Regions from separate parts of the Micromonospora sp. NBC_00617 genome, predicted to be linked through region 1. Evidence: riboswitches for the same ligand, from Rfam matches in the RefSeq annotation. Region 1 holds a riboswitch; the other holds the start of a gene.

Region 1 (11,437 bases):
AGCCAGTCCCGCTTGAGCAGCCCCACACCGTGCTCGCCGGTGCAGGTGCCGCCCAGGGCCAGGCCGAGCCGCATGATCTCGTCGAACGCCCGCCGGCCCCGCTCAACGCTCGCCGGGTCGGCGCGGTCGACGACGATGTTCGGGTGCATGTTGCCGTCCCCGGCGTGCCCCACCACACCGATCGGCACGTCGCAGTCCGCCGCGATCCGGGCCACCCCGTCCAGCAGCGCGGCGAGCGCGCCCCGCGGCACCGCCACGTCGTCGATCACCAGGCCACCGCTGCCATCCGGGTGGGTGTCGGCGGCGAACTTCTCCATCGCCGGGTGGGCGAGGCGGCGAGCCTGCAGCAGCGCCGCCGCCTCCAGCGCGTCGGTGGCCGCGTAGACCTCCTCGGCGCCGGCCGCCTCGCACACCTCGGCCAGGGCCGCCAGGTCGTCGCCCGCCCGGCTGCCGGTGTCGGCGGCAGCCAGCAAGAGGGCCTGCGCGTCGGTCCGCAACCCCATCGGCTGGTACGCCTCGATCGCCCGCAGGTGGGTCTGATCCAGCAGTTCCAGCAGGCTGGGCGTGAGGCCCCGCGCGGCGATCTGGGCCACCGCCGTGCCGGCCGCCGCAGTGGAGCCGAAGACCGCGACCAGGGTCAGCGAGTCGGCCGGGGCCGGCCGCAGCGCCACGGTCACCTCGGTGATCACCCCGAGGGTGCCCTCCGAGCCGACGAAGAGCCGCGTCAGGTCGTAACCGGCCACCCCCTTGGCGGTACGCCGCCCGGTGCGCAGCACCTCGCCCGAGGCGAGCACCACCTCCAGGCCGAGCACGTACTCGGTGGTCACGCCGTACTTCACGCAGCACATGCCGCCGGCGTTGGTGGCCACGTTGCCGCCGATCGTGGACGACTCCCAGGAACCGGGGTCCGGCGGGTACCAGAGTCCCTGCTCGGCGACCGCCGCGGCGAGCGCGGCGTTGACCACGCCGGGCTGGACCACCGCGATACGGCTCACCGGGTCGATCTCCCGGATCTCGTCCATCGCGACGGTGCTGATCACCACCGCGCCGTCCACCGCGTTCGCCGCGCCGGCCAGCCCGGTCCGTGCGCCCTGCGGCACCACCGGTACGCCGTGCCGTGCCGCCGCCCGGATCACCGCCACCACCTGCTCGGTGCCGCGCGGGCGGGTCACCACGAGGGGGACGCCGGCCGCGCAGAGGTCAGCCTCGTCGCGCTGGTGCACGCGCAGCAGGTCCGGGTCGGTGAGCACGGCGTTCTCGCCCAGGGCGGCGCGCAGGTCGTCGAGGAGTCCGGTGGGGGCCATGCCGCCGAGGCTAGGTCGCCGACCACCGATCATCAACGCGGGCTAGCTTGGGCACCATGCTCTACCTGGACCGACCGGCCTGGCCGTGGCGCGGTCGACTCTGGTCGCACCTGATCAGCGACGTCTCCTACGCCGAGTTGCACGCCTTCGCCGAGGCGCTGGGCGCACCCCGGCGCGGCTTCGACCGGGACCACTACGACATCCCGGCCGACCGGTTCACGGCGGCGGTGTGGCTCGGGGCCCGGGTGGTGCCGAGCCGGGAACTCGTCCGGTTGCTGCGCGACGCGGGATTGCGTCGCCCGAAGCACCTGGTCAAACCGGGTCCGTCGGCGGCCCGCTGAGTGCCGCCAGCTCACGGCGCAGGTTGCCGCGGGCTGGTTGCTCCCACCGGTCGGCGAGCGGCGGTAGCCGGAACAGCGCGGGCAGTGCCAGCAGCCCGGTGAGCACGGTGGCCCGTCCGGTTCGGAAGGCCGACTCGGGCACGTGCGCGTACTCCCGCCGGATCGCCGCCGCGTAGCGGTCGTAGGCCGCCGGCGGCCCGGCCAGCACGGCGAGGTCCGCGTCACAGAGCAGGGCGCCGTTGCGGTCGCGGGGGCCCACGGCGTGCCCGGCGGTGAGCAGGACCAGCCGGCACACCTCGGCCACCGCGGGCGCCGGCACCCCGAGCCCGGTGAGCAGGTTCCCGGCCAGCGCGGCGCTGTCCCGCTCGTTGGTGTCGCCCGGGGCCCGCGGGTCGTAGACCGCGTCGTGGCACCAGGCGGCCAACCGGACCAGGTCGGGCCGGTCGGCCAGCGCGGCGTGCCGGTCCACCACATCGAGGACGACGCTCAGGTGCGTCACCGTGTGGTAGTGCCGGTGCGGCTCCCGCCACCGGGCGAGCAACTCCTTTCCGGCCTGGGTGGAGCGCTCGTCGGGTCTCGCTCCGGCGTCACGGACCGCCGCCCGCCACCGGTCCAGCAGATCGGCCACCGCCCGAGTCTGCCGTATCGGGGCGCGGTACGCGGCAGGGAGGATTCAGGGGGTCCGCCACGGGTAGTCGCGCCCATGGCGGTGGCCCGGGACAAAAAACCTCCGGTGGTGCGGCGTACCCCGCTGCGCGAGGGCCTGGTGGACGTCGACGGGGCGCGCATCGCCGAGGCCACTCAGCAACTGCGGCAGCGGGGCCGGGCCACCCTGCATGACCGTCTGCACCGGGTGCGGATGGCGGGTGGGCTGGCCGTCCAGGCCGGGTTGGCAGCCGGGTTGGCGTACCTCATCTCGCACAAGGTGCTCGGCAACCCGCAACCGGTCTTCGCGCCGATCTCCGCGGTCGGCACGCTTGCCGCGTCGGTCGGGCAGCGGTTCCGCCGGACCGTCGAGCTGATCGCCGGGGTGAGCGTCGGGGTGTTCGTCGGCGACCTCCTGATCTACTTCCTCGGCACCGGCGCGTGGCAGCTCGGCCTGGTGGTGACGGTGGCGATCCTGCTCACCATCTTCGCCGGGGCGAGCGTGGCCATCGTCATCCAGGCGGCGGCCACAGCGGTGCTGATCGTGACGTTGAGCCCATCCACTGAGAACCTGGAGATCCCGCGCTTCGTCGACGCGTTTGTCGGCGGCGGCATCGCGTTGCTGGTGACGGCGGTCCTGCTGCCGCTGAACCCGCTCCGGGTGATCAACCGGGCCGCCCGACCGGCGCTGGACCTGCTCGCCGCCCAGCTCGACGCCGCCGCCGACGGGCTGCGCGACCGGGATCGGGCCGGCATCCAGCGGGCCCTGGAGCGGCTGCGCAACAACAAGAACGAGCTGGCCACCCTGGCCGAGGCGATCGAGGGCGCGAAGGAGACGGCCACCCTGTCGCCGGCCCGCTGGCACCGCCGCGGCGAGCTGACCCACTACGCGGAGGCGGCCGACCCGATCGACCGCGCGATGCGCAACAGCGGCACGCTGATCCGCCGGTCCGTCACCCTGATCGAGGACGACGAGCCGGTGCCGGATCCGATGCCGGACGCCATCGGCCACCTCGCCGAGTCGGTCCGGCTGCTCAAGCACGAGTTCGCGGCGGGCGAGGAGCCGCAGAAGGCACGGGAGCGCTCGCTGCGGGCCGTCAGCGAGGCCGGCCGGGCGTACGGGGCGGGAGTCGGCTTCTCCGGGAGTGTCGTGGTCGCCCAGATCCGAACCACGGCGAGTGACCTGCTGGTGGCCTCCGGGGTCGAGCAGGAAGAGGCGAACCGGTGGATCCGGACGGCCTTCGGGGAGCAGGAACGGCCGGTCGGCGAACCGGCCGAGCCGGGGGAGGCGCCGAAGCCACCCACGGCCCCGCCCATCGGCTGAGCGCCGGCGGCGGGCGTCCGGGGCCGGACTCAGCCCAGCGCGGGACTCAGCCCAGCGCGGGACTCAGCCCAGCTCGACTCAGGCCAGCTCGACTCAGGCCAGCTCGGTGAGCGCGGCGAGCAGCCGGTCGACCTGGGCGGCGGTGCTGCCCAGGCCGATGCTGACGCGCAACGCAGGGCGGCGGCGAGAGCGCGGACCGCCCCGGCCGGGTCGGCGGGCACTGGCAGGCGCACCGAGCCGCGTGGCCAGGGCAGCAGGTTGGCGTGGTGCTCGCCCGCGAAGGTGACGACGGTCGTGCCGGCGGGCAGCGCCCGGGCCAGCAGGTTGAGGGCGTCGGTGGTGTTCCGAGTGAAGATCACGTGGTCGTCGGCGCGGGCGCCGAAGAAGTCGCCGACCGTCTGCCGGGCCCGTTCGTAGGCCAGGGTGCAGCGCCGCGACAGCGCTCCCGCGCCGCGGTGCACGCTGGCGTACCAGGGAAGCAGTTCGGTCACCGCGTCGGCCGCGGCCCGCGCGCACGGCGCGGTGGCCGCGTAGTCGAGGTTGATCTCGCCGGGTACGCCGAGCACGTCGAGCGGCGCCGACGGCTTGGGCGCGACGGTGGGCAGGGCGGGCAGCGAGGGTACGAGGGTGACGGACACGCCGGAACCTCCGGGGTCAGGGACCCCGGGTGTGCTGTCGGGACGGGGTCCGCGCTTGCCCAGCACGCCGATCGGGCTGGGCCTGGTCATCACCCGGGGCACCCCACCGCGAACTCGACGAGGGTTGCCGGCCAGCAAGCCGGGGCTTGACGCTGGCGCTCGTGACCTGCCGGCAGCGTAGCGGCTGTGGATGCGACCGGACCAGCCGGCGGCGGATGGCTACGCTGACCGCATGGCCGACACCCCGCCCGGTGCACCCCTGCCGTCGTCGCCGCTCCCGCCCGCGGTACCGCCCGCCGGCGCGGCGCCCCGGATGCCGCTGCGCCGACTGGGCTGGCGGCGGTTCCTGGTGCTGGCCGGGGTGGTGCTGTTCATCGCCGCGTGCGCGGTCTTCATGGTCATCCGCCTCGGTCAGTCGCTGGGCCTCGACGCGCTGCTCATCGGGGTGGTCGCCGCGATCCTGCCGGTGCCGGTGCTGGTCGCCTGCTTCCTCTGGCTCGACCGGTACGAACCGGAACCCCTGAAATACCTGATCTTCTGCTTCGCCTGGGGCGCGTTCGTCTCCACCGCCGCCTCGCTCACCGTGAACGAGTTCGCCGCCGGGCGGTTCGCCGCCTGGGGGCTGCCGGCGGCGCTGACCGGCGTGCTGGTGGCGCCGTTCATCGAGGAGCTGACCAAGGCGCTCGGTCCGATCCTGCTGCTGGTGTTCCGGCGTCGGGAGTGGTCCGGCATCACCGACGGCCTGGTCTACTGCGGGCTCTCCGCAGTCGGCTTCGCGATGGTGGAGAACATCCTCTACCTGGGTGGGTACGGCTACGCGGCCGGCGCCGACCGGTACGGCCCGGCGACCGGCGCCCAGCAGGTGATCGCCATCTTCATCGTGCGGATCCTCCTGTTCGGGTTCGCCCATCCCCTCTTCACCTCGATGACCGGTGTCGGGCTCGGAGTCGCCTCGCGCACGGCCGACCGGCGGGTCCGCGTGCTCGCCCCGATCGCCGGCCTGCTGCTGGCGATGATGCTGCACGGCACGTGGAACCTGCTGCCGACGTTGACCCAGGCCACCGGCGAGGCGGTGATCATGCTGTACGGCTTCCTGGGCCTGATGGTGCCGGTGTTCTTCGGCACGGTCGGCCTGGCCCTGTGGCTGCGCGCCTGGGAGGGGCGGCTCACCGAGCGGACTCTGCCCGACTACGTGCGCGCCGGCTGGTTGAGCCCGCCCGAGGTGGCCGCCCTGAGCAGCCTGGGCCGTCGGCACGCCGCCCGTAGCTGGGCCCGCCGCGTCGCCGGGGACGCCGGGGTGCGGGCGATGCGCGGATACCAGCTCGCCGCGACCCGGCTGGCCCTGCTGCGCGACGGAACGCTTCGTGGTCTGGACCGTAAGCCCGCTGACCGGGAGCGGACGGTTGCCGAGGAGCGGCAACTGCTGGAGGCGATCACGGCGTACCGGTCGTACTTCGTGGGTCGCGACCCACAGGCCCCGGTGGGTGTCTGGGACGGCAGTCGCTACCACCTGCGCTTCCCGGACGGCACGCAGCGGTCGGTGGACGCGCCCGACGAGCCGGTCGTGCCGGTCCCGGTGGTGCTCGCCCCGCCGCCGCCCCCGATGGGCTACGCACCGGCCGGCTGGCACGGTCCGCGCCCCCCGGCGCCGTGGCCGCCCGGTCACCCCTGACGGGCGCTGGCGGGGGTCAGGTCATCAGGGTGGTGAGGAAGTCACCGAGCCCCTGCGCCATCGCCATCATCGCGGCTCCGACCGCCTTGAACATCTGCGCGGCGCCGTCCGGCCGGAACGCCATGAAATAGATCAGGAACGCGACGCTGCCCCAGGCCAGCAGTTTCTTCACGAATACCGGCATCGTCCCTCCCCAGGGCCCACGGTCGCCGACTGGCTTCCCGCGCCACGGGCTGGCAAACGGCGCGGTGACGCCCGCCGGCCAGGGGAGGTGCGTCAGAGATAGAGACCGGTGGAGTCGTTGTCGACCCGCTCGGCGGCCACGGCGTGCACGTCGCGCTCTCGTAGCAGCACGTACCCGCGGCCGTGCAGCTCGACCTCGGAGCGGTCGTCCGGGTCGTAGAGCACCCGGTCGCCGGAGACGATGGCGCGGACGTTCGGCCCCACGCCGACCGCGGTGGCCCACGCGAGGCGCTTGCCGACCGCGGCGGTCGCCGGGATGACGATGCCCGCGGTGGAACGGCGCTCGCCCTCGCTGCCGTCCATGCGTACCAGCACGCGGTCGTGCAGCAGGCGGATCGGCAGGCCGGAGTCGAAATCCTGGTCGGCGGTCACGGGGCAGACGCTACCGTGTCCCGGGTGACCGGCCGCCGGTGGTTACGCCCCTGGCCGTCCGGGCACTGCGTGGCGGAACTGCCCTACGGTGTGGGAAACGCACGTATGCTGTCCGACCTGTCGCCGTGGGCGGACGATTCTTCTGCCAGGAGGTGCGCTTGAGCCGCTTCGAGCGGGTACGCGGGCGGCTGCGCCGCGCCTACCGGTCAGGACAGGAGTCGGTTGGCGCGGCTCAGGAGACGCCGAGCGACGCGCCGGAGACGGCCGGGGTGGCCTCGCCGGCCGTTCCCGGGCCCGCCGCCCCGCCGACGGCCACGGTCGTCGGCGCGGAGCCTCAGGTGGACCTGCACAGCTCGACCTCCAGCCGGGACGACGCCGACGTGCCGCACGGGCTGCGGATCGCCGCTGCCTGGTGCTGGCGGCTGATCGTGATCGGCGCGGTGGCGTGGGCGCTGCTCCGGATCATCGGCACGGTCCGGATCGTGATCATCCCGCTGGCCATCGCGTTGCTGCTCTCGGCGTTGCTCGCGCCGGCCGTGGGTTGGCTGCTGCGCGCGCGGTTGCCCCGTTCGCTGGCGACGGCCGTGGTGCTGGTCGGCGGTCTGGCGGGCGTCATCGGCACGCTGACCCTGGTGGTGAACGAGTTCATCCAGGGCGTACCGGAGTTGAGCGAGAAGTCCTCGCAGGGCGTCCGGCAGATCCAGAACTGGCTGAAGACCGGCCCGTTGCACCTGTCCGACACCCAGCTCGACCGCTACATCGAGGAGGCGCAGGGCTGGATCAACGACAACACCTCGAAGTTCACCAGCGGCGCGCTGAGCACCGCGGCGACGCTGGCGGAGGTGCTGACCGGCACGCTGCTGGTGCTGTTCGCGACGTTCTTCTTCCTGCGGGACGGCAACAAGATCTGGCGTTTCCTCGTCCGGCTGTTGCCGGTGGCCGCCCGGTGGAAGGTCGACGACGCCGGCCGCGCCGCCTGGCAGACCCTCGTCGCGTACGTCCGCGCGACCGTGCTGGTCGCCTTCATCGACGCGGTCGGCATCGGCATCTTCCTGGTCATCTTCGACGTTCCGTTCGCCTTCCCGCTGGCGGCGCTGGTGTTCCTCGGCGCGTTCATCCCGATCGTCGGTGCGGCGCTCTCCGGTGGGGTGGCGGTGCTGGTGGCGCTGGTCGACAGCGGGCCGGTCACCGCGCTGATCATCCTGGGCGCGGTGATCGGTGTGCAGCAGGTGGAGGGGCACGTGCTCCAGCCCCTCATCATGGGCCGGGCGGTGGCCATCCACCCGCTCGCGGTGATCATCGGGATCGCGGCCGGCGTGGTGCTCGCGGGCATCACCGGCGCGCTGGTCTCCGTGCCGCTGATCGCGGTGCTGAACACCGCCGTACGCCGACTGGCCGCCCGCACAGTCCCGGACACCCCACCCGACGCCGTGGTAGTGGCCTCACAAGCCCCCTGACCCCACCCCATTCGCTCCGCGATCTTGCACTTTTTGTCGTGGCATAAAGGGCGTACCACTCCATATCGACGACAGAAACTGCAAGATCGGCGCGGGGTGCGGCGCGGGGGTGCGGGGCGGGGGCGGGGGTCAGGTGGTGGCTAGGCGTTTCAGGGCGCCGCGGGCTACCTCGGGGCGGGTCGTGTACCAGAACGGGGGCAGCGAGCGGCGCAGGAACGGCCCGTAGCCGCGCGCCGTCTCCAGGCGCGAGTCGAGCACCGCGACCACTCCCTTGTCGCCGGTCGCCCGGATCAGCCGGCCCACGCCCTGCGCCAGCCGGACCGCCGCGATCGGCACGCTGACCGCGGCGAAACCGGAGCCGCCGCCCGCGTCCACGGCTGCGGCGCGGGCCGCCGCGAGGGGTTCGTCCGGCCGCGGGAAGGGCAGCCGGTCGATGACCACGAGCTGGCAGGCGTCGCCCGGCACGTCCACCCCCTGCCAGAGCGACATGACCCCGAACAGGCAGCTGGACCGCTCCTCGCGGAAACGGCGGACCAGCAGCGGCAGCGCCTCCTCGCCCTGCAACAACACCGGCAGGTCGGTCCGCGCGCGCAGCAGCTCCGCCGCCTGCTGCGCGGCCCGCCGGGAGGAGAAGAGCCCGAGAGTACGACCACCGAGCGCCTCGACGAGCCCGAGCAGCTCCTCCCCGGCCGCGTCAGGCAGCCCGGAGACGCTGGGCCGGGGCAGGTGCGCGGCGACGTACAGGATGCCCTGCCGGGCGTAGTCGAACGGCGAGCCCACGTCCAGCGAACGCCAGCCCGGCCCCTCCGTCGCTGGCACGACGGACCCCGGGTTGGTGTCGCCCGCGAGCCGACGGCCGGGCGCCTCGGCGACCGGGCGGCCCGGGGCGGTGCGGACGGCCTGCGCGGCAGCGGCCGGGGACGGCGGTGCGGGTGGCGGCGCGTCCAGGCCGAGGGCGCGGGCCACCGTGTCGAACCGGCCGCCGAGCGCCAGGGTGGCCGAGGTGGCCACGACGGTGCGTTCGTCGTACAGGTGGGTGCCGAGGGTGCCGGCCACCGACAGGGGTGCGACCACCAGGGCCCGTCGGCTGCCGCTGTCGTTCTTCTCCACCCACGCCACGTCGTGGTCGGCCTCTTCGAGGAGCCGCTGGGCGGTGGTGGAGAGGTCGTCCAGGGCGGCCTTGGCCTGCTGCTTGCGGACCGGGTCGGGATCATCTGACTTGATGTCGCCGATCGCGTCCAGGGCGGTGCGGGTGGCCGCGTCGAGCAGCGTGCACGCCTGGAGCAGCGGCGTCGGGAGGCCGGCGGTGAGTCGACCGGCCGGGGCCTCGGCCAGCCCGACGGCGAGCGCGTCACCGGCGGCGGTGAGCGCGTCGGCGGTCTCCGGCCGCAGCAGCGTACGGGCCCGCCGGGTGGTCCGGTCGATCAGCTCCGGCACCAGCTCGGCCTGGGCGGCCGAGGAGACCCGGTCGGCCAGCTCGTGTGCCTCGTCGACGATGAGCAGCTTGTGCGGCGGGACGATGTGCCGGTCGGCCAGCATGTCGACCGCCAGGAGGCTGTGGTTGGTCACCACGATGTCGGCCTCGCGGGCGCGGGCCCGGGACGCCTCGGCGAAGCACTCCGCGCCGAACGGGCAGCGGCTCGCGCCGACGCACTCCCGCGACGGCATGGAGACCAGCCGCCACGCCTGGTCGTCGACGCCCGGATCCAGCTCGTCGCGGTCGCCGGTGCCGGTCTTCTCGGCCCAGTCGCGCAGCCGCTCGATCTGCTTGCCCAGCCGGCCCGCCTCGCCGAGCCACTTCGTGCCGCCGCCGGGGCGGGCGGCCGGGGCGTCGAAGAGGGTGTCCTCCGGCTCGTCCTCGGTGGAGTTGTCCAGCCGGGCCAGGCAGAGGTAGTGGTGCCGGCCCTTGAGCACCGCGAACGTGGGCCGGCGGCCGAGCAGCGGCTCGACGGCGTCGGCCAGCCGGGGCAGGTCGTGGTCGACGAGCTGGGACTGCAACGCCAGGGTGGCCGTGGAGACCACCACCGGGCCGTCCACGGTGAGGGCCGGCGCGAGGTAGGCCAGCGACTTGCCGGTGCCGGTGCCCGCCTGCACGAGCAGGTGCTCGCCGCTGGTCACGCACTCCTCGATGGCGGTCGTCATCTGCTGCTGGCCGGGCCGCGCCGTGCCGCCGGGGACCGCGCCGACCGCCGCCGCGAGCAGCTCCGTGCCGCTGGGGCGGGCACCACGCCGGCGGCTCCCGCCGCGGACCGACGGGGTGGCGGAACCGGTGGCGGTGCGGGGCGGAGTCACCGTGCGACGGTACCCGCCGCCGCCGACACCGACCGCGCCCATCCGCCCGCGTGGCGCGGAGCACCCATCGACCCCGCTGGTCCACCCCGTCCGGTTACGGCCGTGCTACGACGCGTGGGCAGTATCGGTTAGGGTGCGAATCATGCCGAGCGACGTGGTCCGAGTGATCTACCGCAAGTACGACGGCAGCGCGCACCGTGACTACCCGGCCCGTCGCCTCGCCGAGGACGACCTCGGCATCTGGCTCGGCGTCCCCTTCGGCACCGAGTCGGTCTACCACGGCCGGCCGTCGGTGGAGAAGATCCCCTTCGTCCTGCTGGTGCCGCACCACGCCTGGTGGACGGGGATGTTCAACCCGCCGCCACGGACCAGCGAGGTCTACTGCGACATCGCCACCCCGGCCCGCTGGGAGTCCAACGACACCGTCCACCTGATCGACCTCGACCTGGACGTGGTCCGGCGACGGGCCACCGGCCTGGTGGAACTGCTCGACGAGGACGAGTTCGCCGAGCACCGGGCCCGTTTCGGCTACCCGCAGGACGTGGTGGTCGAGGCCGAGGCGGCGGCCCAATGGCTGTACGGCGCCCTCGGCGACGGCACCGAACCGTTCGCCACGTCGTACCGCAAGTGGCTGGCGCTGGTGGTCTGAGCCGGCGCGGGCTCACCAGCGCGGCGGCCACCGGTCGTCGTCGCCCAGCGGCGGCAGGCCGGCCAGTTTCTCCGGGTTGAGCTGGTTGAAGATGCCGGTGATCCGGCCGCCGTCGACCGAGAACGCGGTGACCAGCCGGATCGGCCGCCCGTCGCTGTGCGCCGTCTCCACCTGCAGGCCGAGGACGCCGTCGACCAGCACCGGGCGGGCCCGCAGCCGTCGCGCGTACCGCCCGGTCTGGCCGAACAGGCCGAGCGTGAAGCGGCCCACCGTGTCCGCGCCGACCACCGGCCGGCGGGCCGTCGGGAAGTGCCCGCCCGAGTCGCCGATCAGGACCACGTCCGGCGCGAGCACCCGCAGCAGCGGATCCAGCTCGCCGGACTCGGTGGCGGCCACGAACGCCGCGAGGACGCGCCGCTGCTCGGCCGGGTCGGCGGTGTGCCGGGGCGCGTCCGGCGCGGCGACGGCCCTGCGGGCCCGGGAGGCGAGCTGCCGGGCGG
Region 2 (11,437 bases), 2.7 Mb from region 1:
GGCGGCTGGAGAGACATTGGGTGCCAGAACCTTCGTGGTGGTCGGCGGTACCAGCGGGCTGGGTCTCGCGGTGGCCCGGCTGCTGGTCGACGAGCACCGGGTCGTGGTGTTCGGCGACGTGCCAGCCGAGGTCGCCGCGACGACCGACGAGCTGGGGTGCGACGGCGCGGTCTGTGACGTCTCCTCCCACCAGCAGGTCCGGGACGCGTTCGCCGAGGTGGTGGGGCGCTACGGCACCGTCGACGGGGTGGCGGCGTGCGCGTCGATCTGGGCGGGCGGCGACCTCGGGGACCTGTCCGTGGAGCACATCCGGCGAGCCGTGGAGGTCAACGTCCTGGGTACGACGTACCTGCTGCGGGAGGCGCTGGAGCACCTGCACCGGCAAGGCTACGGAAACGTGGTGTACATCGGCGCGATGGCGCTGGCGGCCCCCCGGCCCGGCATCCCGGTCTACCGGGCGACCAAGAGCTACGGCAGCAGCCTCATCGAGTCACTGGCCCAGGCCCAGCACAGCAACCGGGTCAAGGTGATGCAGTTGCACCCCGGGCCGATGCCCACCCGCCTGCAGGAACGCGTCGGCGCGGAGTTCCTCGACGAGGTGTACGCCCTGCCCGAGCAGGTCGCCACGGAGGTCGTCCGGCTGCTGCTGCTGCAACCCGACGACCTCTACGTCTCCGGCGAGCGCGTGCTGCGCGCGGACGGGCGGTGGTGACGGCGGCAGCCGGACCGGGGGACCGTCCGGCCTCCGCGTGGGCGCCCCTGCGCGGCGCCGTCTACCGCAATCTCTGGCTGGCCCTGCTCGCCGCCAACATCGGCACCTGGATGCAGACCGTCGGCGCGCAGTGGCTGCTGATCCACAACTCCAACGCCTCCACGCTGGTCGCGCTGGTGCAGACCGCCAGCCTGCTGCCGGTGCTGCTGCTGGCGCTGCCCGCCGGGGTGCTGGCCGACAGCCTCGACCGCCGGCACCTGTTGATCGCCGTGCAGCTGTTCCTGGCGGCGGTGGCGGTGGCGGTGGCGTTGACCCTGCTCACCCTGACCGACCGGATGCCGCCGGCCCTGCTTTACCCTCACCTTCGCGTTCGGGGTCGGGCAGGCGCTCACCCTGCCGGCCTGGTCGGCGGTGATTCCGGAGCTGGTGCCGCAGGCGCAGCTGCGGTCGGCGTCCGCGCTCGGCTCGATAAGCGTGAACGTGGCGCGGGCGGTGGGGCCGGCGGTGGCCGGCGTGCTGATCGCCCGGACCGGCGTCGCCCCGGTCTTCGGGCTCAACGCGGTGGCGTTCGCCGTCTTCGCGTTCGCGCTGGTGCCGTCCTGGGACGAGCACCTGCGCCAGCACGGTGGCCGGTTGACGGGTGAGGACCGCGAGGCCGAGGCGCGGGCCCGGGAGCTGACCGACGGCGACCCGGAGGTGCGCCACCTCGTGCCGGCCGCCGCCGGGCCGGCGCTGAGCGACGACCGCGAAGGACTGTGATCTCCGTACGCCCCATCTCGTGGGCGATCTCCCCGCCGGCACCGCCTCGCGGTCGACGTACGCCGTACGACCGCGTTGTTAGGATGGCCGCACCATGGCGAGTGAGCGCAAGGCGACCGCGGACCCGGCTCGCAGCCTGGCCATTCTCTGGCGCACCCGGGAACCGACCAGCCGCAGCGCCGGGCAGGGCCTCAGCGTCGACCGGATCGTGCGGGCCGCGATCGACATCGCCGACGCCGAGGGCCTGGACGCGTTGACCATGCGCCGGGTCGGTGAGGCGTTGGGTGTGGGCACCATGTCCGTCTACACCTACGTGCCGGGCAAGGCCGAGCTCGTCGCCGTCATGATCGACACCGCGTACGGCGCGATGCCGCGTTCCGCTGTCGAGGGCGACTGGCGGGCCCGGTTGGAGCGGATCGCCCACGACAACCTGGCGCTCTACCAGCGCCACCCGTGGATGCTGCGGGCCGAGACGACCCGCCCGGTGCTCGGCCCGCACCTGGTGGCCAAGTACGACCACGAACTCGGCGCGGTCGCCGACATCGGGCTCACCGACATCGAGATGGACGCGGTGCTCACCCTCGTCCTCGGGCACGTGAAGAGTTCCGCGCGCGCCGCGTCCGAGGTGGTCGACCTGGAGCGGGAGACCGGCATGACCGACGGCCAGTGGTGGCAGTCGCACGCGCCCTGGCTGGAGACGTTCCTGACGGCCGAGGGCTACCCCACCGCGTCCCGCGTCGGCACCGCGGCCGGCCAGCAGCACGGCGGGGCGTACGGCCCGGAGTACGCCTTCGAGTTCGGCCTGCAACGCGTCCTCGACGGCATCTCCGTGGTGGTCGCCGAGCGGGCGACCAGCCGGTAGCCCCGACTTCTGGCGGATGAGCCGGTGCAGCCGGTCAGCTGTCACTGGGCAGCCGCTCGGACTCCGCGACCACCGCTCGGATCTTGCGCAGGGTGGCGTCCGGGGCGTGCACCGCGGCACGCCACCGGTCGAGCGTGCGGTTCAGCACCCGGACGAGAAACTGCAACTGGTTGACCTGCTCGCGCAGCAGCCCCAGCTCCGCTCGCGCGCTCACCGCCTCGCCCTCCAACTCGCTGACCCGCAGCTGGAGCGGCTGCACGAGGGTCAGGGCGGCCTCTGTCAGCGTGTCGGCGGCGTCGGCCTTGAACTTGCCCCGCTGCGACACGACCGTGGCGATGGCGGCCAGACCGGTCGTGCCGCCGAGGATGCCGAACAGGCTGAGCAGCACCTGCACCCAGTGCGGCGCTTCGGGTGTCGCTGTCGAGATCACGTGACGCCTCCCACGGCCCGTCGGTGGGTCGCGCACTGGTGGCCGTTGGCCAGACAGCGTAGGTCGGCGGCGATCAGGGCGGCCCGCCAGAAGGCGCCCACCGGCAAGGCGCTGATCAACGACGCCGCGACGAGGCCCTGCGGACCGACCACCGCCACCAGCGCCACCGCGTACATGCCGGTGATGGTGCCGAGCACCAGCACGCACGCGAACTCGATGCCGAGGCCGGTGGAGAGCCGACCAGGCCACAGGATGCCCAGCAGGCCGCCCACGCCGACCACGATCAGAGCGACCTCCCAGCCGAGCTGGACGGGTTCCGGCATGGACAGCTGGACCGACGGAGATTGGATGTCGAACACGAGCAGGAGGAATCCACAGATGGGCGTCGTAACCAGGGCGGCCACCTCGAACGGCTGGTTCTGGGCCCGGGAGCGGGGATGTCCCACGGCGACTCCTTGGTCGAGACCGGGACCGTCGGCCCGCTACCGGCCGATGTCGTGTCAGGTCGCGCGTACGATCCGATTCGCGGTGGCGGTCTTGCGGACGGTCGATGGTCGAGGCGATTGGCGACTCGCCGCCGTTGGCTGCCGGTTTCTGTCTGTGTAGCACCGGCGACCGGTTCTCGTCCACCCGGTATAACGTCGCCTTTCCGCAGCTCAGAGCCGATTTCCGGGGCCTGTGGGTGACCCACGCGCGAGGGGCCGCCGGTGCACCGGCAACCCCTCGTGATCGGGACGGAAAGTGTCGGAAATCTTACCTTCAGTGAGGTGGTCGTCCGAGTCGCTCTATCACCGCAGGAGCAGGTCACGCAGCGCCCGGACCACCACGGCCGGCGCCTCCTCCGCCATGAAGTGGCCGCAGCTGACCGTCTGGTGCTCCAGGTCCGGAGCCCAGGCCCGCCACACGCCCGCCGCGTCGTAGCCGAGCGCGGCGCCCCAGTCCTGCTGGAGCACGGTCACCGGCATCCGCAGCAGGTTGCCGGCCGCCCGGTCGGCCGTGTCGTGGGCGACATCGATGCCGGCAGACGCCCGGTAGTCGGCGACGATCGAGACCGCCGAACCGACCTGACCCGGCCGGGCGCGTCCTCCGCGCCCGGACGCCCGGCGACTTGCCTGTTCCTGTGGAACCGGCAATCGGGGTGCGGTCAGATGGAACAACCGGCGTTCGTCGTCGGCCGGGGATCGAGGGGGTACGCCGTGCAGGTGCTCGTCCTGATCGTGGTGCTGGCCGTCACCGTCCTGGTCGGCACCACCCTCGGCGGCCGGTACCGAGTGGCGCCACCGGTGCTGCTCATCGGGTTCGGGGTGCTGCTCGGGCTGGCGCCGCCGCTGTCCGAGGTGACCCTGGAGCCGGACCTGGTGCTGCTGATCTTCCTGCCCGCGATCCTCTACCGGGAGAGCCTCACCATCAGTCTGCGCGAGATCCGGGCCAACCTGCCGGTGATCGGGCTGCTCGCCGTGGTGCTCGTGGTGCTCACCATGGTCACGGTGTCCCTGACCGCGCAGGCGTTCGGCGTGAACCCGGCGGCCGCCTGGGTGCTCGGCGCGGTCCTCGCGCCGACCGACGCCGCCGCGGTCACCGGCCTGGCCAAGCGCCTGCCCCGGAAGCTGCTCACCACCCTGCACGCGGAGAGTCTGATCAACGACGGCAGCGCCCTGGTGATCTTCGCGGTGGCCGTGGGTTTGCTCACCCAGAGCGAGAAGCCGGGGGTGCTGGGCATCGGCGAGGAGTTCGTCGGGGCCGGCGTCGGCGGGGTGGTCGCCGGTCTGCTGGTGGGCGCCGCCGTGGTGCTGATCCGTAAGCGGCTCGACGACCCGCTGCGCGAGGGGGCGCTGAGCGTGCTGACGCCGTTCGGCGCGTTCCTGCTCGCCGACTCGGTGCACGCCAGCGGTGTGCTGGCCGTCGTGGTCGCCGGCCTGGTGCTGGCCTACGCCGGTCCGCGGGTGATCCGCGCCCGGTCCCGGGTGCTGGCGTTGGCGTTCTGGGACCTGTCCACGTTCCTGATCAACGGCGGGCTGTTCGTGCTGCTCGGCACGCAGATCCCTCGGGCGGTGAGGGGCATCTCCAGCACCTCGCCGGGGCGGGCCCTGTCGATCGTGCTGGTGGTCACCCCGGTCGTCGTCGCGACCCGACTGCTGTTCGTCTACCTGACGGCGGAGTCGGCGAACCTGCGCCGCCGGATGCTGGATCAGGGCGAGACGGCGTCCGACTGGCGGGTGGGGACCGTGGCCGGCTGGTCCGGTTTCCGGGGCGCCGTGTCGCTCGCCGCCGCCCTGGCCGTCCCCACGATGACGGCCGCCGGTAAACCGGTGGCCGAACGCGACCTGATCATCTTCGTCACCGCGCTGGTCATCGTCCTGATCATGCTTGTGCAGGGCACCACCCTGCCGCTGGTGGTGCGCTGGGCGGGGCTGACCGGCGACCCGGAACGCGTCGACGAGGCCCGGCAGGCCCGCCTGCGCGCCACCCGGGCCGGCCTGGACGCGCTGCCCCGGGTCGCCGCCGAGGTCGGCGTCGAGGGGGAGACGGTACGCCGGCTGCAGGCCGAGTACCAGCGGCACCTGGAGGACTTCAACGACAGCGGTGGGCGTACCGCCGAGGAACGCCGGCTGGACCGCCGACTGCGCCTCGGCGTCCTGGCCCACAAGCGGCGGGAGCTGACCCGGCTGCGCGACAACCGGGAGATCGACGACCTGGTGCTCCAGGAGCTTCAGGCCGCCCTGGACAACGAGGAGATCCGGCTGCTGGGGCGGGGCCCCAACGAGTGATCACCCGTCGGTGCGACCGGGGCCGGGCCTGACGGATTGGTGACACCGTCCCCCCGCGCGTGCGGGACGTTCGGGCACGTCGTCGGCGGGTACGGTAAGAAGCGGTTCGGCGTCCGTCGATGTGTTCGGCCCGCGAGGGGGTGCCCATGACCACCGGAGGGATCGAAGCCGACCTGCGGACGGTCACCGAGCGGGAGTTCCTCGACGAGCTGGTGGCGGTCACCCGCGAGCGCGTCGCCACCGAGTTCCTCTACCTGATGGCACAGGACGACGCCGTCATCGGGGTCCAGTGGGAGCAGCCCGGCGTGGACCACCTCCGCCGCTACCGGGTGCTCGACGCCTGCCCGCACTGCGTCGTCCTCGATGGGGTGGTGGCGCTGGCGCCGATGCTGCCGCTGGACGTGCTGCGCGCCGGGCGCACCCGCCCCCAGTACGAGACGGTGCTGCGCACCGGCCGGCTGCCCCACCTGGCGTTCGCCCGCCCGGCCGATCCGCCCGGCGCGAGCTGGCTGGGGGACTGCCACGCGGTCGATGGCGACCCGCACTCCGCCGCCGACTGCCCCAGGCATGCCGTGCCCCGGCCCACCGGCGACCCGCTGGAGCTGCGCCTCGGGTCGCTGCCCCGGGCCGTCCGGGAGCTGTACCCGCACGACGACGCCGCGACCGCCGACCTCCAGCGGCGGCTGCGGATCGCCCAGGACTGGCGGGCCGACGCGCAGGCGGTGGCGAGCGGCATCCGCGAAGCAGCGGCGACCTGGGCGTTCCTGCGCACCTCGTGCGTGCTGGGCGTGCCGGTGCCCGGCGTCAACGGTCTCGTGCTCACCCTGCCCCCGAGCCGGACCCCGGACGACCGGCCCCTGGCCGAACTGCACGCCGCGACGGTGCGCGCCGTGCCCACCGGTCGCCCGCTGCCCTACCAGGAGCGGGCCTGCCTGCTGCCGGAGCCGGCGTCGAGAACGCACCGCATGCCGACGTACGCCGGCGCGGTGGACCTGACCGCCGCGGCGCCGGTGCGCACGCTACGTCTGCCGTCGCCCCGCCGACCGCTGAGCACCACCGGCCGGGGCGTGCTGCTGCTCTACGAGGCCCGGCACGCCATGGGCCGGCACGTCGCGAGCGCGCCGGTGCGCGACGCCGCGTACTGGGATTCCGAAGCCGCGTTGAACGTCTTCGAGTTCACCCTGCTGGAGCGGGTCGCCGGGCGGCACTACCAGGAGGCGGTGGCCGCCTACCTCCAGGCGCTGCGCCGGGAGGGCGACCTGCTCGCCCGCCCGCACAAGGTGCTCGACCGGCGCCGACGCAAGGCGCTCTCGCTGGCGTTCGGCGGGCTGGACGACGAGGAGCTGCACCTGTGGGCGTCGGTCGCGTACCGCAACGCGATCCTGGAGCTGCTCGGCGACCTGAAGGCGTTCGCGGTGCACCTGCGCCTCCAGGCCGGCTGAACGGGCGTCTCAGAGCACCTGGGCGAGGAAACGGCGGAGCCGGGGATGCTCGGCCCCCTCGAAGATCCCCTCCGGCGGGCCGGCCTCCAGCACCACACCCCGGTCCATGAAGGCGACGGTGTCGGCGACGTGCCGGGCGAAGCCCATCTCGTGGGTGACCACCACCATTGTCATTCCGGCGGCGGACAGGTCGGCCATCACCCCGAGCACCCCCTTGACCAGCTCCGGGTCGAGCGCCGAGGTGGCCTCGTCGAAGAGCATCACCTCGGGCCGCAGCGCCAGCGCCCGGGCGATCGCCACCCGCTGCTGCTGACCACCGGAGAGCTGCGCCGGCCGCGCATCGGCCTTGCCGGCGAGCCCCACCAGCTCCAACTGGGCGCGGGCGACCGCCACCGCCTCGTCCTCGCTGAGCTTGCGCAGCCGGCGCAGTGCCAGGGTGACGTTGCGCAGCACGCTCATGTGCGGGAAGAGGTTGAACTGCTGGAAGACCATGCCCACCCGCTGGCGCAGCGCGTCCGGGTCGTCGCGCAGGACACTGCGCCCGTCCAGCAGTACGTCGCCGCGGTCCGGCTCGATGAGCCGGTTGAGGGTACGCAGCAGAGTGGACTTGCCCGACCCGGACGGCCCGATCACGCAGGCTGTCCCACCACGCCGCACGGTCAGGTCGACGCCGCGCAGGACGCGGTTCGGCCCGAAGGCCAGGTGGACGTCGCGGGCCTGGAGGCTGACCGAGGTGGTGGTCGCGGTGGTGGTCATCGCCGGTCTCCTTCCGGGGCCCCGGCCAGCGCCGGGTCGTCCTCGTCCTCGTCGTCGGCGGATGCGGTGGCCGGCCGGCCGTGGCGCAACCGCCGGTCGATCCAGTTCACGACATGCGTCAGCGGGACGGTCAACGCCAGGTAGAAGAGCCCGGCGAGCAGCAACGCGGACTCGTTGCCGGTGGTGGCCGCATAGTCCTGCCCGATGCGGAACAGCTCCCGCTGGCTGGCCACCAGGCCGAGGAAGTAGACCAGGCTGGAGTCCTTGATCAGCGCGATGAGCTGGTTGACCCAGGCGGGCAGCACCCGCCGGATACCCTGCGGGATGATCACCAGCCGCATCGCGTCGGCCCAGGAGAAGCCGAGTGCCCGCGCGCCCTCCAACTGGGCCGCCTCCACCGACTGGATGCCGGAGCGGAAGATCTCCCCGATGTACGCCGCCGCGATCAGCGACAGCGCGAGGATGCCCAGCGGGTACGGGTCCGGTCCCCAGACCTGCATGCCGAACGGCGCCAGCCCGACGCCGATCAGCAGGATCGTCGCCGCGGCCGGCAGCCCCCGGAACACGTCGGTGTAGACGCGCGCCGGCCAGCGCAGCCACCGACTGCGGGAGATGCCGGCCACGGCCAGCAGCAGGCCGAACACCGTGCCGAGCAGGGCGGCGGAGACCGCCAGGATCAGCGTGTTGGGCAGCCCGACCGTCAGCATCTCGGGCAGCGCCTCGCGCATCGCGTCGGCGTCGAAGAAGGTCTCCCACAGGGTGCTCAACGGATCCATCGGTCGCCTCTCCTACCGCCCCGCTCGCTCGTCACCGGCTCAGGACGCAGCCGACGCCGACGCCGACGGCGCGGCGGACGCGGACGGCGCCGCCACGGTGCCGCTGCCCGGAGTGAAGTCCGCCGGGATCGGGCGGCCCGGGTAGTACTGCGCCTGCAACCGGCTCCAGGTGCCGTCGGCGATCACCTCGTCGAGGCCCTTGTTCAGCGCCTCGCGCAGCTTGTCGCTGCCCTTGGCCACGGCGTACGCGGTGGGCGCCGGGCTGAGCTGCTTGGCCGCCACGGTGATCTTGCCGTTGCTCTCGGCGGCCGACTTCTCGCCGATCTCCGCCGGGGCGATCCACGCGTCGGCGGTGCCCGCCTTGAGCTGGTTGATCGCGCCGTTGTAGTCCGGCACCCGCACCGGGTCGAGCTGCTTGCCGGTGGCGTAGTCGTCCTGGACGGTCCCCTGCACCACCACGACCCGCTTGCCGGCGAGCTGGTCGAACCCGGTGATCGGCGAGCCGGCCGGCACGTCCAGCCCGAAGTAGCCGAAGTCGTAGCCGTTGCCGAAGTCGACGGTCTTCTTCCGCGCCTCGGTGATCGTGATCGAGGAGCTGCCGACGTCGAACTTGTGGTTGTTGACCTGGGAGAGCAGCGCGGAGAAGTCGGTGCCGACGAACTCGACCTTCAGGCCGAGCTTGCCGGCCACGGCGGTCAGCAGGTCGTTGTCGAAGCCGGTGAACTTACCGTCCTTGAGGTACACGTTCGGCGGGGCGTCGGTCAGCGTGCCGGCCCGCAGCACGCCGGCCTGCGCCAGCCCGTACGGGTTGCCGGCGGCGCCCGACGAGTCGTCGCCACCGCAAGCGGCCAATCCGCCGGCAACCACAAGGGCCGCCCCAACGGCAACGAACCGGCTCAAACCAGAAAAAGATCGCACAGGTGTCTCCAAAAGGGTGCGTTGACCCGGTCGATCATGAAGTTGTTGCCCCGACACGCCGGTCGGGCGGGCAACAACTTCATGATCGACGCGAGGGTCGCGGGTGTGGGCGTGGTGCGCCCGGGAGGGACGGGGAGGGGGAGTTAGCGCGTGGGGTGGCGGTTACACGCCGCGCTGCACATCCGCATCAGGTCCACGTGGCGACGCCGGGTCAGGGTCGGCGTGAGCCGACCGGCCGGTGGCGTGGGGCTGAGAATGCGCATACGGTCTCCCGGGTCTGTTGCTGACCTGGGTGCCAGGCCACGCTTGCGCCGGCGTTCTGCCGGTGCCTGGTCTTCACCCGGGGCACCCCACCGCGGAGGAGGGTTGCCGGCCAGCGAGCCGGGGCTTCGCGCTGGCGCTCATGACCTGCGCCGAGGCTAGCAGCTCCGACCGGTGGATCGTCCAGCGGTTATGACCACGCTCACCGTCGGCGACGGTTCGACCGGCAGGTCAACCGGCGTGCACGTGCGGCCGGCGGCGCGGGTCGGGCTCCTGGCGGCGCAGGATCTCCCGGGTGACCGAGGCGATGGCGCCCTGCCCGAACGCCAGGTAGCGCAGGATGTTGCGAACCGGGCCGTACTCGCTCCATTCGAAGTAGATGTGTGGGCGTCGCCGGCTCCGGTCGCGGATCTCCAGCAGCAGGGCGGCGAGCGCGGTGGGCACCGAGGAGCCGGTCAGGCTGAGCACCGGGTAGCTGTCGTGCGCCACGCTGCCGCGCACCAGCAGCTCGGTCTCGAAGTCCGACGGGTCGGTGACGTGGACCTCGACGAAGATGACGTCGCTGTCGTCGGGGAACTCGTTGTCCGCCATGGTCTGTGCCAGCTTGGCGCGGTACTCGGCCGGGTCGCGGCGCTCCGGCTCGTGCGCGATGAGGCGGATCCGACGCGTGGCCCGCTCGTCGATCATCCGGGCGGCGGCCGGGTCCAGCTCGACGTGGTCGACTCGCAGCTCGTAGGCCCGCATGAGCCGGGACAGCACCGACACCAGGATCATCCCGCTGATGAAACAGGCGGCGATCTTGACGCCGTCGGGGCGTTCCACGACGTTCGCCACGGTGGTGTAGACGAAGATCAGCGCGATGGCTCCGAAGGCGTACGTCCGTCCCCGCTGCCGCCGTCGTCGCGCCGCGAGGGTCACCGCCGTCGCCGCCGAGGTGATCAACACCAGGACCCCGGTGGCGTACGCGCCGCCCTGCGCGTCCACGCTGGCGGAGAAGACCACCGTGATCAGGAACGCCACCGAGGTGAAGACCAGCACCAGCGGCCGTACCGCCCGCGCCCAGGTCGGGGCCATGCCGTAACGCGGCAGATACCGGGGTACGAGATTGAGCAACCCGGCCATCGCCGACGCGCCCGCGAACCACAGGATCCCGATCGTCGACAGGTCGTAGACGGTGCCGAACACGCCGCCGAGGTGCTGGTGCGCCAGGTAGGCCAGCGCCCGGCCGTTCGCCGGCCCGCCCGGCTTGAACGCCTCCGGCGGGATCAGCAGGGTGGTGGTCACGCTGCTGGTGATCAGGAAGACGCTCATCGTCGCGGCGGCGGTGGTGAGCAGCCGCCGCGCTCCCCGGATCCGGCCCAGCGGCCGGTCCTCCGAGTCCTCGCGATCCCCCCGGATGTGCGGCATCACGGCCACCCCGGTCTCGAAACCGGACAGGCCCAACGCCAGCTTCGGGAACACCAGCAGGGACAGCCCGACCACCAGCAGGGGATCGCCGTGCCCGGTTCTCAGCGCGGTGGTCCAGTCCCCGACCGCGCTCGGGTGGGTCACCACCCGCCACAGCGCGTCGGCGATCACCACCGCGTTCAGCGCCAGGTAGACCGCGACCAGGACGACGGCGATCCCGATGGCCTCGCCGAATCCCTTGAGGAACACCGCGCCCAGCAATGCCACCAGCAGCAGCGTGAGGGGCACCTCGTGTCCCTTGAGCCCGCTCGGCCAGAACGGGTTCTCGTCGATGTGGGCTGTCGCG

Evidence for each region. A riboswitch is a leader RNA that binds a small molecule or an ion and turns the genes downstream of it on or off. The one in region 1 is predicted to bind S-adenosylmethionine.
Region 2: another riboswitch for S-adenosylmethionine. It lies ahead of OG505_RS16860 (ABC transporter substrate-binding protein); the one in region 1 lies ahead of OG505_RS29445 (aminotransferase class V-fold PLP-dependent enzyme).

The regions. Positions count from the first base shown of each region.
Region 1 covers NZ_CP107751.1:6,349,281-6,360,717, forward strand. Annotated here, with positions in the region: gene OG505_RS29425 (FAD-binding oxidoreductase) at 1-1,304, opposite strand, end outside; gene OG505_RS29430 (DUF4031 domain-containing protein) at 1,361-1,645, shown strand; gene OG505_RS29435 (metal-dependent phosphohydrolase) at 1,617-2,273, opposite strand; gene OG505_RS29440 (FUSC family protein) at 2,412-3,614, shown strand; partial or broken gene OG505_RS29445 (aminotransferase class V-fold PLP-dependent enzyme) at 3,788-4,219, opposite strand; SAM riboswitch class IV at 4,299-4,419, opposite strand; gene OG505_RS29450 (PrsW family intramembrane metalloprotease) at 4,443-5,924, shown strand; gene OG505_RS29455 (hypothetical protein) at 5,941-6,108, opposite strand; gene OG505_RS29460 (GroES family chaperonin) at 6,201-6,539, opposite strand; gene OG505_RS29465 (AI-2E family transporter) at 6,698-7,996, shown strand; gene OG505_RS29470 (ATP-dependent DNA helicase) at 8,126-10,330, opposite strand; gene OG505_RS29475 (DUF402 domain-containing protein) at 10,431-10,937, shown strand; gene sigJ (RNA polymerase sigma factor SigJ) at 10,950-11,437, opposite strand, start outside.
Region 2 covers NZ_CP107751.1:3,692,146-3,703,582, reverse strand. Annotated here, with positions in the region: gene OG505_RS16915 (SDR family NAD(P)-dependent oxidoreductase) at 17-712, shown strand; partial or broken gene OG505_RS16910 (MFS transporter) at 706-1,005, shown strand; gene OG505_RS16905 (MFS transporter) at 1,124-1,471, shown strand; gene OG505_RS16900 (TetR/AcrR family transcriptional regulator) at 1,566-2,333, shown strand; gene OG505_RS16895 (hypothetical protein) at 2,368-2,763, opposite strand; gene OG505_RS16890 (hypothetical protein) at 2,760-3,209, opposite strand; gene OG505_RS16885 (alpha/beta fold hydrolase) at 3,552-3,896, opposite strand; gene OG505_RS16880 (Na+/H+ antiporter) at 3,912-5,531, shown strand; gene OG505_RS16875 (hypothetical protein) at 5,678-6,973, shown strand; gene OG505_RS16870 (amino acid ABC transporter ATP-binding protein) at 6,983-7,729, opposite strand; gene OG505_RS16865 (amino acid ABC transporter permease) at 7,726-8,505, opposite strand; gene OG505_RS16860 (ABC transporter substrate-binding protein) at 8,545-9,357, opposite strand; SAM riboswitch class IV at 9,721-9,832, opposite strand; gene OG505_RS16855 (amino acid transporter) at 9,916-11,437, opposite strand, start outside.